Regions from separate parts of the Serratia sp. 25CWL12 genome, predicted to be linked through region 2. Evidence: predicted binding sites of a transcription regulator. Region 2 holds the regulator's gene; the other holds the start of a gene.
What was found. The regulator ArgR, encoded in region 2, controls arginine synthesis, uptake and breakdown. The targets are predictions, from matches to a motif close to ANTGAATAAAAATACANT.
Positions count from the first base shown of each region.

Region 1: a site for ArgR is predicted at 3,396-3,413, ahead of argC (N-acetyl-gamma-glutamyl-phosphate reductase). Genes of this name have one in related genera too.

Region 1 is NZ_CM147698.1:4,287,670-4,296,692, reverse strand. It holds gene ACX9GV_RS18690 (argininosuccinate synthase) at 104-1,321, opposite strand; gene argB (acetylglutamate kinase) at 1,348-2,121, opposite strand; gene argC (N-acetyl-gamma-glutamyl-phosphate reductase) at 2,244-3,248, opposite strand; gene argE (acetylornithine deacetylase) at 3,466-4,611, shown strand; gene ppc (phosphoenolpyruvate carboxylase) at 4,923-7,559, shown strand; gene metF (methylenetetrahydrofolate reductase) at 7,634-8,524, opposite strand; gene ACX9GV_RS18660 (bifunctional aspartate kinase/homoserine dehydrogenase II) at 8,749-9,023, opposite strand, start outside.
Region 2 is NZ_CM147698.1:3,656,166-3,665,188, reverse strand. It holds gene tamB (autotransporter assembly complex protein TamB) at 1-307, shown strand, start outside; gene ACX9GV_RS15865 (gamma-glutamylcyclotransferase family protein) at 311-655, shown strand; gene ppa (inorganic diphosphatase) at 709-1,236, opposite strand; gene fbp (class 1 fructose-bisphosphatase) at 1,449-2,453, opposite strand; gene mpl (UDP-N-acetylmuramate:L-alanyl-gamma-D-glutamyl-meso-diaminopimelate ligase) at 2,624-4,003, shown strand; gene argR (transcriptional regulator ArgR) at 4,149-4,619, opposite strand; gene mdh (malate dehydrogenase) at 5,082-6,020, shown strand; gene ACX9GV_RS15835 (helix-turn-helix domain-containing protein) at 6,088-6,354, opposite strand; gene ACX9GV_RS15830 (DNA-binding protein) at 6,537-6,890, shown strand; gene ispB (octaprenyl diphosphate synthase) at 7,078-8,049, opposite strand; gene ACX9GV_RS15820 (hypothetical protein) at 8,059-8,196, opposite strand; gene rplU (50S ribosomal protein L21) at 8,318-8,629, shown strand; gene rpmA (50S ribosomal protein L27) at 8,647-8,904, shown strand.

The DNA.
Region 1 (9,023 bases), 630 kb from region 2:
GGGCGCAGCCTGTGCGCCCCTGATATTGCTATTAATGTGATTCTTTATAACCTGGCGCACCAGTGACGAATACCACCCATCGGTGCGCCCTTCTCATCGCAGATTAGCGTTTGTTCTCGTTCAACGCGCGAATACGTGAAGAGAGAGAGAATAAACGGATAAAACCGCCCGCATGGCTGTGATCGTAAACTTCATCTTCACCAAAGGTCGCGAACTCTTCCGAGTATAGGCTGTTGGCTGATTTTTTCTGAATTGCCGTGACTTGGCCTTTATACAGTTGCAGCACCACTTCACCATTCACTTCTTCCGCTAACGCCTGTGCAGAAGCCTGAATGGAGCGACGCAACGGAGCAAACCAGCGGCCATCGTAAACCACATAGGACATTTCCAGGCCCAGCTGTTCACGCCACTTAAAGCTGTCACGATCCAGAACCAACTGCTCAATGCCACGCAGGGCCGCCACCATAATGGTGCCACCTGGGGTTTCATAGCAACCACGGGATTTAATGCCCACCAAGCGGTTTTCAACGATATCAATACGGCCAACACCGTGTTTGGCACCCACTACATTGAGGGTTTCCAAACATTTGTATGGGCTCATCGCCACACCGTTGACCGCCACTACGCAACCTTTTTCAACCGTCACCGTCACCTGCTCCGGTTGATCTGGTGCCTCCTGTGGGTCCACAGTCCATACCCAGCAATCCTTATTCGCAGCATTCCATGGGCTTTCCAGCACGCCACCTTCCGTAGAGATATGCCAGGCGTTTTCGTCACGACTGTAGATTTTCTCCAGTGAGGCGGTAGTCGGGATATTACGCTCTTTCAGATAATCCAGCAGCGCTTCACGGGAACGCAGGTTCCACTCACGCCACGGTGCCACCACTTTCAGTTGAGGTGCCAAGGCGGTATAGGTGGTTTCGAAACGCACCTGGTCGTTACCTTTACCGGTTGCACCATGGCACAGCGCATCTGCACCCACTTTCAACGCCAGTTCGACCTGAGCTTTAGCAATGATCGGGCGCGCCATTGAGGTACCCAGCAAATAGCTGCCCTCATACAGTGCCCCGGTCTGCAATACCGGATAAACATAATCACGGATAAACTCTTCACGCAGATCAACTACATAGCACGCTGAAGCACCAGACTGTAACGCTTTCTGCTCAACACCTTCCAGATCACCACGCTCCTGGCCAATATCCGCCACAAAAGCGATCACTTCACAACCACCGTAGTTCTCTTTCAGCCATGGAATGATCGCTGAAGTATCCAGACCACCGGAGTACGCCAGAACAATTTTCTTGATACCTTGGTTTTGCATTGTGTTATTCCCTTTCAATTCTAAATTTAAGCGAGGATCCGGGTGCCAATCGACACACCATTAAACAAAGCTGGAAGTTGTTCAGCATTGCGCCAACTAGCGATATCCACAGGGCGGCCAAGTGTTCGTGCCGCATCCAGAGCCGCATTGACCTTCACCACCATGCCATCGGTGATAATGCCTTCATCAATCAGTTGTTCAGCTTTTTGCGCCGTCATTTCTGCGATGCGCTGCCCTTTACCATCAAGAATGCCACTGACATCTGACAGCAGGATTAAATCAGCCCCTAGCGTGGCTGCCAGAGCGGTCGCCGCCTGATCAGCGTTCACATTCATCAGTTGGCCTTGGGCAGTAATACCGATAGAGCTGATCACTGGCAGGTAACCCGCCGTGAGCAACATATTGAGCAGCACCGGCGAACCCGGTAACGCTTGCCCCACATGGCCCAACTCAGGATCCAACTGCGTAACCGCCACACTGCCACCGTCTGCCAGGCTCAAACCCACAGCGTTGATTTTGTGCTTCAGCGCCCATGCCAGCAGGGTTTTGTTGGCAGTACCCGCCAGCGCACCGGTAATAATATCGATTTGTTCAGCCGGTGTAACGCGCAAACCGTTCTTCTTCACCACCGGCAAAGAGAGCTGTTTCATTAGCTCGTCCACCAGGCAACCACCGCCATGGACAATCACCAGCGGGCGCTGATGCTCCTGACGGTAGGTATCCAGCGCAGTAAACAAACGCTCCAGCGCTTCTTCACTGTCTAATAGCACACCACCTAATTTGATAATCAATGGATTCATTGCTGTGTACTCACGCTTATACTCTCTCTTACAAGTTGCCACGCGGTGTCACTGCCGTCAAAATTTCGGCGCCACGGTTAACGTGGCGACTTGGCGACAACTGAACGCCTATGGGGTAAATATTAGATTAATGACTGGGTTTCCGGGAACCCAAAACGGATATTCAGGCACTGCACCGCCTGCGCCGCAGCCCCTTTCAACAGGTTATCCTCTGCTGCCACGGTAATCAGATGCTCACCCTGAACAGCAAAACCAATATCACAGAACGGTAGCCCCACCACAGATTTCAGCGCTGGCATGCCTTGGTCATACAACCGTACCAGCGGTTTATCGTCGTAGGCCCCATGGTAAACCGCTGCCACATCTTGTGCGGTGACACCGGCTTTCAAGCGGCAGGTGATGGTGGCCAAAATTCCGCGCGGGAAACTCCCTAAATGGGGGGTAAAGATCACCGGCACCCCGAGATGAGTTGCTATCTCTGGCTGATGACGATGGTTAAACAGGCCATAAGGCTGAAGGCTCACTTCGCAGAAACTGGTGGCGACACTGGCTTTACGGCCCGCACCGCTCACGCCGCTGACGGCATTGATCACCGGCCATTGCGTCAGATCCAGCAGTTGTTTATCAATGAGCGGTTTTAAGGCCAATTGTGCTGCGGTCGGGTAGCAGCCAGGTACTGCAATCAGCTGTGCCTGTTTGAGTTTTTCACCCTGCCACTCCGCCAGACCGTAAACTGCCTGAGACAGCCACTGTTCATGCTGGTGTTGAAAACCATAATATTGACTATAGAATTGGCGATCCTGTACACGGAATGCACCGGAGAGATCGAACACCACGCACCCTGCCGCCAGAAAGATGGGGGCGATGTCATGGCTCACCTCATGGGCGGTAGCCAGGAAAACCACATCAATGTCTTTTGCGGCAGCGGCAGGGTCAACCAGGGGTTGCAATGGCAGGTCAACGATACCTTTTAATTGAGGATGCAGGTCAGAAAGTAATTTTCCTGCATCTGCACTTTGCGCTGAAACCGCTAAAGCGGTTATGTTCATATGTGGATGACGATTCAGGTAAGCCGTAAGCTCCGCTCCGGCATAACCGCTGGCACCAACAATCAGCGTATTCAACATGTGGCCTTTCACCTTCTTGGCTAACAGTAAGAGTCATGGGTGACTCTGGTCGCAGGGTTTAAGCGCATAATTGTGCCGGTCACCCCGATGGTTGAGCGTTGATGTTTTGAACAACATCCAGGCGTCGTTTCCTTTACGCTCTTATTTAATGTATTTTTATTCAGAATAAATGCATGAATATTGATACTACCCTAACCAAAGGCTGTCAACAGTGAAGATGAAATTACCCTCATTTATTGAGTTGTACCGGGCACTGATAAGCACAGAATCGATCAGTGCCACCGATGCTGACCTGGATCAGAGTAATGAAACATTAATCAACTTACTGGCCAGTTGGTTTAGCGATCTGGGTTTCCGTGTCGATGTACAACCGGTGCCAGACACCCGCAACAAGTTCAACCTGTTGGCAAGTATGGGGGAAGGCCCCGGTGGGTTGCTGCTGGCCGGTCATACCGACACCGTACCCTATGACCAGGGCCGCTGGACACGCGACCCCTTTACCTTAACCGAACACGACAACAAGCTTTATGGGCTGGGTACTGCCGATATGAAAGGCTTCTTTGCCTTTGTGCTCGATACAGTACGCGATATTGACCCCGGAAAACTGACTAAGCCGCTGTATATTCTGGCTACGGCAGATGAAGAAACCACCATGGCCGGGGCCCGTTATTTTGCCGCCTCGAGCAAAATCCGCCCAGACTTTGCCATTATTGGCGAGCCGACATCTCTGCAACCAGTACGTGCCCATAAAGGCCATATTTCCAATGCGATCCGCATCGTGGGTCAGTCTGGTCATTCAAGCGACCCGGCTCGTGGCGTGAATGCCATCGATCTGATGCATGAGTCCATCGGGCATCTGATGACATTACGCAAGACACTGCAGGAGCGCTACCACAATCCCGCCTTTGCCGTGCCCTATCCAACCATGAACTTCGGTCATATCAACGGCGGAGATGCGGCCAACCGTATTTGTGCCTGTTGCGAATTACATATGGATATTCGCCCATTACCCGGTATGACACTGGATAACATCAACGAGCTGCTACACCAGGCACTGGATCCCGTCATCCAACGCTGGCCGGGCCGTTTAACCATTGATGAACTGCATCCGCCCATTCCGGGTTATGAATGCCCTACCGACCACCACATGGTCGCGGTCATTGAGAAGTTGCTCGGCTCCCGTACCGAAGTGGTTAACTACTGTACCGAAGCGCCGTTTATCCAAAATGTGTGCCCAACGCTGGTGTTAGGGCCGGGTTCGATCAACCAAGCGCATCAACCTGACGAATATCTTGATATGGCGTTTATTGAGCCAACCCGTAGGTTGCTAGCAGAATTGGTCGACCATTTTTGCCAACAATAACTAATGGATAAACAGCAACTAACAGTCCATTATTTACATCTAAAGAGGTAGTTCGTCGGGTGATAAGCCAAACTGATAACCGATGGGCTGTAATTAAATTTCAGAAAATACGCTGATTTTTATGTTTTTTTGCTAAAAATAGTGTCAATTAATGATTAGGCCAGCACGTGGCACGATGAAGTGAGTTGTCTTCACCAGACACGTGAAATTTACTTACAAGATGAAAATTATGTACTCAATACTTTCAGGCGGAAGGCAGTAACGCCATAGCCAGGAGATGATGAGTTTACAGAGGAGTGGGTCAGGGTCATATGAACGAACAATATTCGGCAATGCGCAGTAATGTCAGTATGCTCGGCAAATTGCTCGGCGATACGATTAAAGAAGCGCTGGGTGAACATATTCTCGATCGGGTTGAAACTATCCGTAAGCTGTCCAAATCTTCACGTGCAGGTAGTGAAGTCCATCGTCAGGAGCTGTTATCGACGCTACAAAACCTGTCTAATGATGAACTGCTGCCCGTTGCTCGTGCTTTCAGCCAATTCCTGAATCTGACTAACGTTGCTGAGCAATATCATAGTATTTCGCCCCATGGTGAAGCCCTCAGCAACCCAGAAGCCTTGGCTCAACTGTTTGTTCGGCTGAAAGACAAAAAAATCAGCGACAAAGAGTTACAGAATGCGGTGGCTGATCTCTCCATCGAATTGGTGTTGACCGCTCACCCAACCGAAATTACCCGTCGTACCCTGATCCACAAACTGGTTGAGGTTAACACCTGTCTCAGTCAGTTGGACCATAACGATTTGGCCGACTATCAGCGCAATAAAATCATGCGCCGCCTGCGCCAATTGGTGGCACAGTCCTGGCATACTGATGAAATGCGTAAAAATCGCCCATCACCGGTTGATGAAGCCAAATGGGGCTTTGCTGTGGTGGAAAACAGTCTGTGGGAAGGCGTACCCGCTTTCTTGCGCGAGTTTAACGAACAGTTGGAAAAATCCATTGATTACCGCCTGCCAGTAGAAGCGGTTCCCATCAGATTCACTTCCTGGATGGGGGGAGACCGCGATGGTAACCCCAATGTTACTGCTGAAATCACTCGCCATGTGCTGTTATTAAGCCGCTGGAAAGCCTGTGACCTGTTTACTCGTGATATTCAGGTATTGGTTTCCGAGCTATCGATGACCGAATGTACGCCAGAGTTGCGTGCACTGGCGGGTGGTGACGAGGTACAAGAACCTTACCGCGAATTAATGAAACAACTACGCAGCCAGTTGATGAGCACTCAGGACTACCTTGAAGAGTGCCTGAAAGGTCAACGTGTTCTGCGCCCGCACAACCTGTTGGAAAACAATGAGCAATTGTGGGAACCGTTATATGCCTGTTATCGCTCATTGGTCGCCTGTGGCATGGGCATCATTGCCAACGGCCAACTGTTGGATACGTTACGCCGCGTGCGCTGCTTCGGTGTCCCGCTGGTTCGTATCGATGTTCGCCAGGAAAGCACTCGCCACACTGAAGCCCTCGCCGAACTGACACGCTATTTGGGGCTAGGGGATTATGAAAGCTGGTCAGAAGCCGATAAGCAGGCATTTTTGATCCGTGAGTTAAGCTCCAAGCGCCCGTTGATTCCTTTGAAATGGGAACCCAGCAGCGAAACCAAGGAAGTACTGGAAACCTGCAAAGTGATCGCCGAAGCACCACAAGGTTCCATTGCCGCTTATGTCATTTCGATGGCGCGCACCCCGTCTGATGTATTAGCGGTGCATCTGCTGCTGAAAGAAGCCGGTTGTCCATTCGCTCTGCCCGTCGCGCCACTGTTTGAAACGCTTGACGACCTGAACAATGCCGACGATGTCATGACACAGTTGCTGAATATTGACTGGTATCGTGGCTTTATTCAGGGCAAGCAGATGGTGATGATCGGTTATTCCGACTCCGCGAAAGATGCCGGGGTAATGGCCGCCTCTTGGGCGCAATACCGGGCACAGGATGCGCTGATCAAAACCTGTGAAAAAGCAGGCGTCGCCCTGACGTTGTTCCATGGTCGCGGTGGCTCCATTGGCCGTGGCGGTGCGCCGGCACATGCTGCACTGCTATCGCAACCACCAGGCAGCCTAAAAGGTGGCTTACGTGTTACCGAACAAGGGGAGATGATCCGCTTTAAATTCGGTCTGCCTGAAGTCACCATCAGTAGTCTGGCGCTGTATACCAGTGCGATTCTGGAAGCCAACCTACTGCCGCCACCGGAACCCAAGCCAGAATGGCGCACATTAATGGACGAACTGTCCGAGACTTCATGCAAAATGTACCGGGGTTATGTGCGTGAAAATCCGGATTTTGTCCCCTATTTCCGTGCGGCAACACCAGAGCAGGAGCTAGCTAAGCTGCCCCTGGGTTCGCGCCCGGCAAAACGGCGCCCGAACGGCGGCGTAGAAAGCCTGCGTGCTATTCCCTGGATCTTCGCCTGGACCCAGAATCGCCTGATGCTGCCAGCCTGGCTGGGTGCAGGTGCGGGTTTGCAAGAAGCAGTGAAAGCGGGCAAGCAAGACCAGTTAGAAGCCATGTGCCGCGACTGGCCGTTCTTTTCTACCCGCATTGCTATGCTGGAAATGGTGTTTTCCAAGACCGATCTCTGGTTGACCGAATACTATGATCAGCGCTTGGTGGATAAGTCGCTGTGGCCATTGGGCAAACAGTTACGTGATCAGTTGGAGAGCGATATCAAGGCCGTGCTGACCATCGCCAATGACGATCATCTGATGGAAGCGCTACCGTGGATCGCTGAATCTATCGCCTTGCGTAATGTTTATACCGATCCGCTCAACGTTCTACAGGCAGAGCTGCTGTACCGCTCACGCCAGTTGGAACAACCGGATCCCCAAGTTGAACAGGCGCTGATGGTCACTATCGCCGGTGTTGCTGCCGGGATGCGTAACACTGGCTAGGTGATACTCAATCTCAACCCAAGGTACTGCCATTACAGTACCTTGGGTATTCTTAGTGTTATATCCGCGTTGATTTAAACCGCCGGGCGAACCCCTAACGTATGGCAGATGGCATAGCTCATTTCCGCACGGTTAAGCGTGTAGAAGTGGAAATCTTTTACCCCTTCGCGGCTTAATATCTTCACCATATCCATCGCAATATTAGCACCGACCATCTTGCGCGTTTCCGGGTCATCATCCAACCCGGCAAACATACTGCTCATCCAGTTTGGCACCCGCACGTTAGTCATGGTGGCAAAGCGCTGTAGTTGTTTGAAATTGGAGACGGGCAGAATACCCGGCACAATTTCCACATCAATACCGGTCGCCACGCAACGGTCACGAAAACGCAGATAGCTTTCTACATCAAAGAAAAATTGGGTTATAGCACGGTTAGCACCCGCATCAATTTTGTGTTTGAGGTTGATCAAATCTGCCTGGGCACTTTTTGCTTCTGGATGAACTTCTGGATAAGCCGCTACCGAAATATCAAAATCGCCAACACTTTTCAGCAGCGTGACCAAGTCGGCAGCATACATTTCAGGTTTGCCACTATCCGGGGGTAAATCACCGCGCAGAGCGACAATATGACGAATACCGCTATTCCAGTAATCAGTGGCAATATCAATAAGCTGTGATGGAGTAGCATCAATACAGGTTAAGTGCGGGGCGGCAACCAGGCCAGTGCGCTCTTTAATCCCTTTGATGATGCTATGGGTGCGATCACGTTCACCTGAGTTGGCACCGTAAGTAACGGAAACAAATTTGGGTTTGAGGCTGCTCAGGCGATCAATCGATTGCCACAAGGTCTCTTCCATCTCGCTGGTACGCGGAGGGAAAAACTCGAACGACACATTAATCTGGCCATTTAACTCTGCCAAACTCTGATTCAGCGCTTCCCGCTGGTTTGCGTGAAAAAAACTCATTCCCTGCCCGCCTCTTATCTCAATATCGCCAAATAAGCGTCTATACGTTTAGACGTCTAAAGAGAAAATGCCGGATGTTGCCTGAAGAGTCAACAGGAAAGTAAGCGTAAGACGATGATTAATTCTCACGCTATGTGAAAAAATTTCATGTTCGGGGTCACAAGCGCCATCATTCAAGTGGCGAGGATAGCCCTGGCAGCTTGAATGACGACGGATAGGGCGACTTAAAGTAACTGTGCCAAACGGTTAAGATCAGACTGAATGGCCCCGGCGGTAACATCGCGCCCAGCCCCTGGGCCACGGATCACCAGTGGGTTATCCCGATACCAACGGCTTTCAATGGCAAACACGTTGTCACAAGGCAACAGCGAAGCCAGTGGATGTTCTGGTCGCACCGCCTCAACCCCCACACGTGCTTTACCATTGGCATCGAAACGCGCCACGTGACGCAGCACCAAGCCCATTTCGTTGGCGGCTTCATAACGCTGCAACATTTGCT
Region 2 (9,023 bases):
TGATGGCAATGCCATGACATCAATGTTAATTGGTATGGGGGTTGCACAAAGTGGTCAACTTGTGGGTAAAATCGGAGAAGCGTTTGGCGTAAGTAATTTAGCCCTTGATACCGAGGGAGTGGGTGACAGCTCCAAGGTGGTTGTCAGTGGCTATATTCTCCCTGGCCTACAAGTAAAATATGGGGTGGGGATATTTGATTCATTGGCCACGCTAACGTTGCGATACCGTTTGATGCCCAGATTGTATCTGGAGGCGGTATCTGGTCTTGCCCAAGCACTGGATGTGCTTTATCAGTTTGAGTTTTGAGCTATGCGAATAATTGTTTATGGCAGTTTACGACGCAAGCAGGGAAACAGCCATTGGATGACCAATGCCCAATGGCTGGGTGAACATGAGTTAGAGGGCTATCAGATTTATAATCTGGGCCACTACCCGGCGGCGATCCCTGGAGAGGGGACAATACACTGTGAGGTGTATCGTATTAACTCGTCAATTTTGGCTGAGTTGGATGAGTTGAAAAGCAATACCAAGGATTATCAGCGCGAACTGATTCAAACACCTTATGGTAGTGCATGGATCTACCTGTATAAACACAGTGTTGAGGGGTTTCCGCGGATTGACAGCGGTGACTGGTTAACGCGTCTTGATGAGTAGCAAAAAAAGACACCGCTCGATGAGCGGTGTCGTGATCTTCAAAGCGCGGTGAATTATTTCTTGGCGCGTTCGAAAGAGGCGATGATTTCAGCTTTAGCGGCAGTGGCGTCGTCCCAACCTTCTACTTTCACCCATTTGCCTTTTTCCAGATCTTTGTAATGCTCAAAGAAGTGGGTAATCTGTGCTTTCAGCAGTTCTGGCAGGTCGTTCACGTCTTTCACATGATCGTACTCTTTGGTCAGTTTGCTGTGTGGTACAGCAACCAGCTTCGCATCTTCACCGGCTTCATCGGTCATTTTTAACACCCCGACCGGACGGCAACGGATCACAGAACCGGGTTGCAGTGGGTAAGGTGTCGGTACCAACACATCAACTGGGTCACCATCCAGTGACAAAGTATGGTTGATATAGCCATAGTTGCAGGGATAGAACATGGCGGTGGACATGAAACGGTCAACAAACAGCGCGCCAGTTTCCTTGTCGATTTCATATTTGATCGGGTCAGCGTTAGCCGGGATTTCGATAACTACATAAATATCTTCTGGCAGGTCTTTGCCAGCGGGGACCAGATTCAAGCTCATGTCGGTTTCCTTTAATCAAACCAGAAAGGGAGTGCGCGCTATTATAGCGGACTCTTTTATGATTTCCTGCCCTTTTCATCACTGAACCTAGGGATTCAGTGATAAAGCATCGTCTTAGTTAATCAAGCTCTAGGGGGATCGAACTGGGTACTAGGTCCGTCCCTAGACCTTCCCCCTGCAGCTGAGGGGGGCAATATGGATGGCGGTAGGGGTTATTCGTCAGGAAACTCAGCAATAAAACGCTCTGCTTCTTCCACCATTGACTTGGTGCCGACGAAGAACGGCACACGCTGGTGTAATTGTTCCGGCACAATGTCCAGAATGCGTTTTTTACCATCAGTGGCTTTTCCGCCCGCCTGTTCTGCCAGAAAGGCCATCGGGTTGCATTCATACAGCAAGCGGAGTTTGCCGGTTGGGTGACTGGCGGTGCTTGGATAAATGTAGATGCCGCCTTTCAGCAGGTTGCGGTGGAAGTCAGCCACTAATGAGCCGATATAGCGCGAGGTATAAGGACGCCGAGTGGCCTCATCCTGTTCCTGGCAGTATTTAATGTATTTTTTTACTCCAAGAGGGAATTTGATGTAATTACCTTCGTTGATGGAGTACATACAGGCGGTTTCTGGGAAGTGGACTTTCTCGTGAGAGAGGCAGAACACCCCCAGAGAGGGATCATAGGTAAAGGCATGTACGCCACAGCCAGTGGTATAAACCAACATGGTGGATGAACCATACACCACGTAACCAGCAGCAACCTGTGCGCTACCCGGTTGCAGGAAATCAGCTTCAGTGACAGGAATACCCAATGGCGTGATACGGCGATAGATGGAGAATATGGTTCCGACTGAGACGTTGACATCAATATTGGATGAGCCATCCAATGGATCCATCAACACGACGTATTTGGCATTCTCAGCGCGTTCGCCTTCGAAAATAACAATCTCGTCCTCTTCTTCTGAAGCGATACCCGCAACTTCGCCGCGAGCCTTCAATGCGGCTTTGAGTTTTTCATTGGCGAACAGGTCCAGCTTCATCTGAGCTTCACCCTGTACGTTTGAAATACCATTGGTTCCCAGAATATCAACTAAACCGGCTTTGTTGATATCACGGTGAATGATTTTTGCACCCAGCTTAATGGCGGAAAGTAATGCAGATAGTTCGCCAGTAGCGTGAGAGAAGTCGTGTTGTTTCTCGACGATAAATTCGCCTAACGTTTTCATAACACAATCCCAGAGGTTACGGATGGATAGCGGCCTGTTAGCTCACTGCTAACATTTTCGCTAGCAGTGTAGTCCAAAGTGACCCATTATTCATAGGCAAATCCGTTTCTTCTGTGAGATTTTGAAGGTTAGAATAAGTACTAAATCGATGCACTTAAATGAGAAAGCTAATGCGCATACATATTCTTGGGATCTGTGGCACCTTTATGGGCGGGCTGGCGATGTTGGCTCGTTCCCTTGGACATGACGTGACAGGTTCAGATGCGAACGTTTATCCGCCAATGAGCACCTTGCTGGAAAACCAGGGAATTGACCTGATACAAGGGTATGACCCCGCTCAATTGATACCAGTACCCGATTTGGTGATCATCGGCAATGCGATGAGTCGAGGTAATCCTTGCGTGGAAGCGGTATTGGAACAGGGTATCCCTTATGTGTCGGGTCCTCAGTGGTTACATGATCATGTATTGCGTGATCGCTGGGTGTTGGCCGTGGCAGGTACACACGGTAAAACCACCACTGCAGGGATGGCAACCTGGATCCTGGAAGCTTGTGGTTACCAGCCGGGTTTTGTGATTGGGGGTGTGCCGGGTAATTTTGATGTTTCTGCGCGCCTCGGTGGTAGCCCGTTCTTTGTTATTGAAGCTGATGAATACGATTGTGCCTTCTTCGATAAGCGTTCCAAGTTTGTCCACTACAGCCCACGAACGCTGATCATGAACAACCTTGAGTTCGACCATGCGGATATCTTTGATGATCTGAAAGCGATCCAGAAACAGTTCCACCATCTGGTGCGCTTGGTGCCGGGCAAGGGCAAAATTATTCTGCCGGAGAACGACATACAGCTGAAACAAGTGATGGCGATGGGCTGTTGGAGTGAACAGGAGTGGGTCGGCGATGAAGGAAGTTGGCGTGCGCAGAAGCTGACAGCGGATGCTAGCCACTACGCGGTATACCTCGATGGTGAGAAAGTGGGAGAGGTTAACTGGTCGTTGGTGGGTGAGCACAACATGCATAATGGTCTGATGGCGATTGCTGCTACGCGCCATATTGGTGTGCAACCGGCTGATGCTTGCCAGGCGTTGGGTGATTTTATTAATGCCCGCCGTCGTTTGGAGTTGCGTGGAGAGGCGGCTGGTGTCACGGTTTATGATGACTTTGCTCATCATCCAACGGCTATTCTGGCCACGTTGGCGGCTTTGCGTGGCAAAGTGGGCGGAACGGCACGTATTCTTGCTGTACTGGAACCCCGTTCAAACACCATGAAGATGGGGATCAGCAAAAATGACTTGGCACCTTCTTTAGGGCGTGCTGATGAAGTGTTCCTGTTTCAGCCTCATCATATTCCATGGCAAATCGCAGAGGTGGCAGAGGCCTGTGTGCAGCCAGCGCATTGGAGTGCTGACCTTGATACGTTGCTGGAGATGATCATCAAAACGGCGCTGCCAGGTGACCATGTTTTGGTGATGAGCAATGGCGGCTTTGGCGGTATTCATGACAAACTGTTATCGGCGCTGGCTAATAAAGCAGAGTCACAAGAGAACGACTGATTTCATCGATGGACACTCAAAATAGCCCGGTGGTTTGACAAAACAGGTTTAATAAAACACTTGTGCTGATCGGGTTCGGTCTAGCCCCAAGGATGGGGCGCGTCATGAAACCAACAACCCTGCAGTTTGAATGGCGACGGGTGCACTAAAGCTCCTGCTCGAACAGCATCAAAATGGCCTCATGGAGCTGAAGTGCTGTAAAGGTGCTGGCAGGAGTGATGAAAATAGTGTCGTCACCTGCAATGGTTCCCAGAATCCCTTCTGCTTTCCCCAGTGAATCTAACAAACGAGCAATCAATTGTGCCGCGCCTGGACTGGTACGAATCACTACCATGGCATCATTATGGTCGATATCCAGCACCAGGTTTTTTAGCGGACTGGTGGTGGTGGGGACACCGAGTTCAGCAGGTAGGCAGTACACCATTTCCATTTTTGCATTACGTGTACGCACCGCCCCGAACTTGGTTAACATACGGGACACTTTTGACTGGTTAATATTCTCGAAGCCTTCTTCCTGCAGCGCTAAAACGATTTCACCTTGTGAACTGAACTTTTCTTCTTTCAATAACGCTTTAAACGCTTTGGTCAGGTCTTCCTGTTTTGCAGGATTACGCATTTTACACCGTGAAATGTGGAGGGAGACGTTTTGATTATGCATATAAATGAATTTTTATGCAAACTTGATGTAGTGGTGACCAACAGTAATACACCGAGGACGAAGAAAGGAGGCAACCTTAGTAAGATATTTATCTCATGAATAGGCTGTTCCAATGAGAAGCAACACGTCTGGGGGGCGCAGTAATATGATTAAAATGATGTTGTTATTATGTTACGTAAGGGTGTAATGTGAACAGCGGTTAACTTAATTGTAAAATAATGCATGTTATTTTTGATTATTGTGCGCTATGCCCTCAATGCATCGGGCATTTAATCTAAAATAGCCTCGCTGCAGACCATTTTATTGCGCCAGATCTAAAACAGGCTGTTAATGGGTTGTTTTAAAAGGAGTAATAAATTAAGGTCCCGGGCCAAAGAATTCACGGCGTTTATATATTTAAGATAATAAAAGGAGTATAGGATGAAAGTTGCAGTTCTCGGTGCTGCTGGTGGTATTGGCCAAGCCCTCGCCCTTCTACTCAAGACCCAACTTCCTTCAGGTTCTGAACTCTCTCTTTACGACATAGCACCCGTTACACCAGGCGTTGCTGTTGACTTAAGCCATATCCCAACGGCAGTTAAAATTAAAGGTTTCAGTGGTGAAGATGCCACCCCTGCGTTACAGGGAGCCGATGTGGTGTTGATATCAGCGGGTGTCGCGCGTAAACCTGGAATGGATCGTTCCGATCTGTTCAATGTTAATGCAGGGATAGTACGTAACCTGATGGAACAAGTGGCTAAAACTTGCCCGAAAGCCTGTATTGGTATTATTACCAACCCGGTCAACACCACAGTGGCTATTGCTGCTGAAGTGATGAAAAAAGCCGGTGTTTACGATAAAAACAAGCTGTTTGGGGTAACTTTGCTCGATGTTATCCGTTCTGATACGTTTGTGGCAGAGTTGAAAGGTAAGCAGCCGGAAGAGTTGAATGTGGCAGTGATTGGCGGCCACTCTGGTGTCACCATTCTGCCTCTACTGTCACAGATCCCTGGCGTCAGCTTTAGTTCTCAGGAAGTGGCAGATTTAACCAAACGCATTCAGAATGCGGGAACCGAAGTGGTTGAAGCCAAGGCTGGTGGTGGCTCCGCTACGCTCTCCATGGGGCAGGCTGCGGCACGTTTTGGCCTCTCGCTGGTGCGCGCCTTGAGTGGTGAAAAGGGGATCGTAGAATGTGCCTATGTTGAAGGTGATGGCAAATACGCACGTTTCTTTGCACAACCCCTAGTGCTTGGCGTCAACGGCATTGCAGAACGGAAAGACATTGGACTGCTGAGCGATTTTGAACAAAAAGCGCTGAATGACATGCTGGACGTCCTGCACCAAGATATTGAGCTGGGTGAAAAATTTATTAATAACTGATTGCTTGGTTCAGCTCACAATATATAAGCCGCCGGAATAGGTTCCGGCGGCTTTTTGCTTCTCATGATTACCCGGATGATTTGATGCGACTTTTCCGATCCAGCAGATGATGGGTGTGCGGATCAAAATAGCGACTGGGCCAAATCTCTGCCGGATGCACCTTCAAGGCCTCGGCAATGAGCCACTCTCCTTTTGGCCATGGGCGGGAAAGTGCATTCGCTAACGTTGACGAGCTCAGCCCAGCCTCGCGTGAAACTGCTGCCAATGTGGTACCTCTTTTCTTCAGCGCCGCGATAACGTCTGCTGGATGCCAATCTAGATTCCGTGAATTCATGTTTACATTCCTTTTTTTGATTAGAGAAAGTTCTGTTAGTGGTATAACTAACAGTTCAGGATAAATTGTTTAAGCAACATGAATTGCTTATTCGGAAATCAGAATACCATTAAGTTTCTAAAAAATATCTTATTGGTTTCTAAAAGTTGAATGTAACTACATGAAAATCTGGGGTCATGGTTATGAAAAACGAGTGGTTTGCTGCCAAGGAACTCGTCGGCATTGCAGGATTACCTTCCTCAACACAGGGAATCAACCTAATGGCCAGGCGCGAAGGCTGGGTTAGCCGTCGCCGCAGAGGAGTACAGGGGAAAGCGCTGGAGTACCATGTTGACAGTTTACCTGCCGACATCAGAAACCTGCTGATATTACGTGAGGATCCCGCTATCTATGACGTAGAGCGCCAAGACCCACTGGCAGTATGGATCGAATACTATTACCACCTTTCAGAAAAGGAGCGGGGAGAGGTCATGGCATTTTTGATGCGTGAAGGAGTGAACAGCTTGCTGGCATGGATTGCGGAAAAACATAAATAGCCACAGTTGCAACTTGCCGAGCAAGCTCGCTAAGCGAGCCTCTATCCGTCGCCATTCAAACAGCGGTGTTATCGGCTATGTTACGCGGCCCTCATTCGGATCCGCCCCGAAGAGAGCCACGCTGTTCAAAACAGACGGCGTCTTTTTCCTGCAACATAGACTTCGCGTATTTGGAAATGCTGATTTCTTAAAAATCACGTTGCACCGCAAGGTGCGCTAATCCTTCCAAGGCGTCTCGGTATGGTGATTCAGGCAATACTTGCAGTGCAGTAATCGCTTTATCGGCTTCTTCTTCTGCTCGTTGACGTGTGTAGGTGAGAGAACCGCACATCCTCATGGTTGCCAGAACCGGTTCCAGCAGATGACGGCCATTCCCCTGTTCAATGGCTTGGCGGATCATGGCTGATTGCTCTGCATTGCCATGATGCATAGCGTGCAACAAAGGCAAGGTAGGTTTACCTTCACTCAGGTCATCACCGGTATTTTTTCCTAGCGTCGTTCCATCCGCACTGTAATCGAGCAAGTCATCAATTAATTGGAACGCAGTACCAAGATAACGTCCATAGTCCTGTAAGGCCTGTTCTTCGACTTTTGTGGCATTGGCGAGGATGGCGGAAGATTGCGCCGCTGCTTCAAACAGACGGGCCGTCTTACTATAAATGACCCGCATATAGCTTTCTTCACTGATGTCGGGATCGTTGACATTCATCAATTGCAGTACTTCGCCTTCGGCAATCACGTTGACCGCTTCGGACATGACTGCCAGCACCGGTAATGACCCCAGGCTGGTCATCATCTGGAAAGCACGGGTGTAAATAAAATCGCCTACCAGCACACTGGCGGCATTACCAAACGCCGCATTCGCGGTGGCTTTGCCGCGGCGCATATCGGATTCATCCACCACATCATCATGGAGTAGGGTCGCTGTGTGAATGAATTCAATCAGAGCAGCGACGGTAATATGCTTATCTCCCTGGTAATGCAGCGCCTGCGCCGCCAGAATGGCGATCATCGGGCGAATGCGTTTGCCACCACTACTGATAATGTAGTGGCCAAGTTGGTTAATGAGCGCAACATCGGAATTTAATTGTTCCAGAATGGTGGCGTTCACGGCGGCCATATCTTGCGTGGTTAACTCAGTAATTTGTTCTAGATTCATAATATTTTTTCAGTTGTGTTGCTCTTCACCGCGATGAGAACGCTGCTCATATCGGCACATGGCGGTAACTGTCATCCCGATTGTACTAGAAAAATGCTCCAGATAAACGCCGGGAACGAAACTGTGTTTTTTTTCTTCTTTTTTCACTGCGCTACTCTATTCTGCTCTTGTCATGTGAGGGATTATTGCGTAGAATTCGCGCCCTATTGTGAATATTTATAGCGCGCCCTCTATTAAACAGTTAGGCACGCGGAAAGCGGAGTTTTATATGTACGCGGTTTTCCAAAGTGGTGGTAAACAACACCGAGTAAGCGAAGGTCAGACCGTTCGCTTGGAAAAGCTGGACATCGCAACTGGTGAAGCGGTTGAGTTTGACCAGATTCTGATGATCGCTAATGGCGAAGATATCAAGATCGGCGTTCCTTTCGTCGACGGTGGCAAGATCAAGGCAGAAGTCGTTGCTCATGGTCGTGGCGAAAAGATCAAGATTGTTAAGTTTCGTCGTCGTAAGCATTACCGTAAGCAGCAGGGCCACCGTCAGTGGTTCACTGACGTTAAAATCACCGGCATCAGCGCTTAAGTTAGGAGAGCGGATTAATGGCACACAAAAAAGCTGGCGGCTCGACTCGTAACGGGCGCGATTCAGAAGCTAAACGTCTGGGCGTAAAGCGCTTTGGCGGCGAGGCAGTATTAGCAGGCAGCATCATCGTTCGTCAACGTGGCACTAAGTTCCACGCAGGCACCAACGTTGGTTGCGGTAAAGACCACACTCTGTTTGCTTTGAAAGACGGTAAAGTCAAATTCGAAGTTAAAGGCCCGAGCAATCGTAAATTTATCAGCATCGAAGCTGAATAATTTTTCGAGCCTTATAAAAAAGAGATGTAAGCCCTGCAATTCGTTGCGGGGCTTTTTACATTTATAGCTATACCCAATTTTTCAAGTTGCTGCCTACACGGCTACCGCTACAGCTAAAA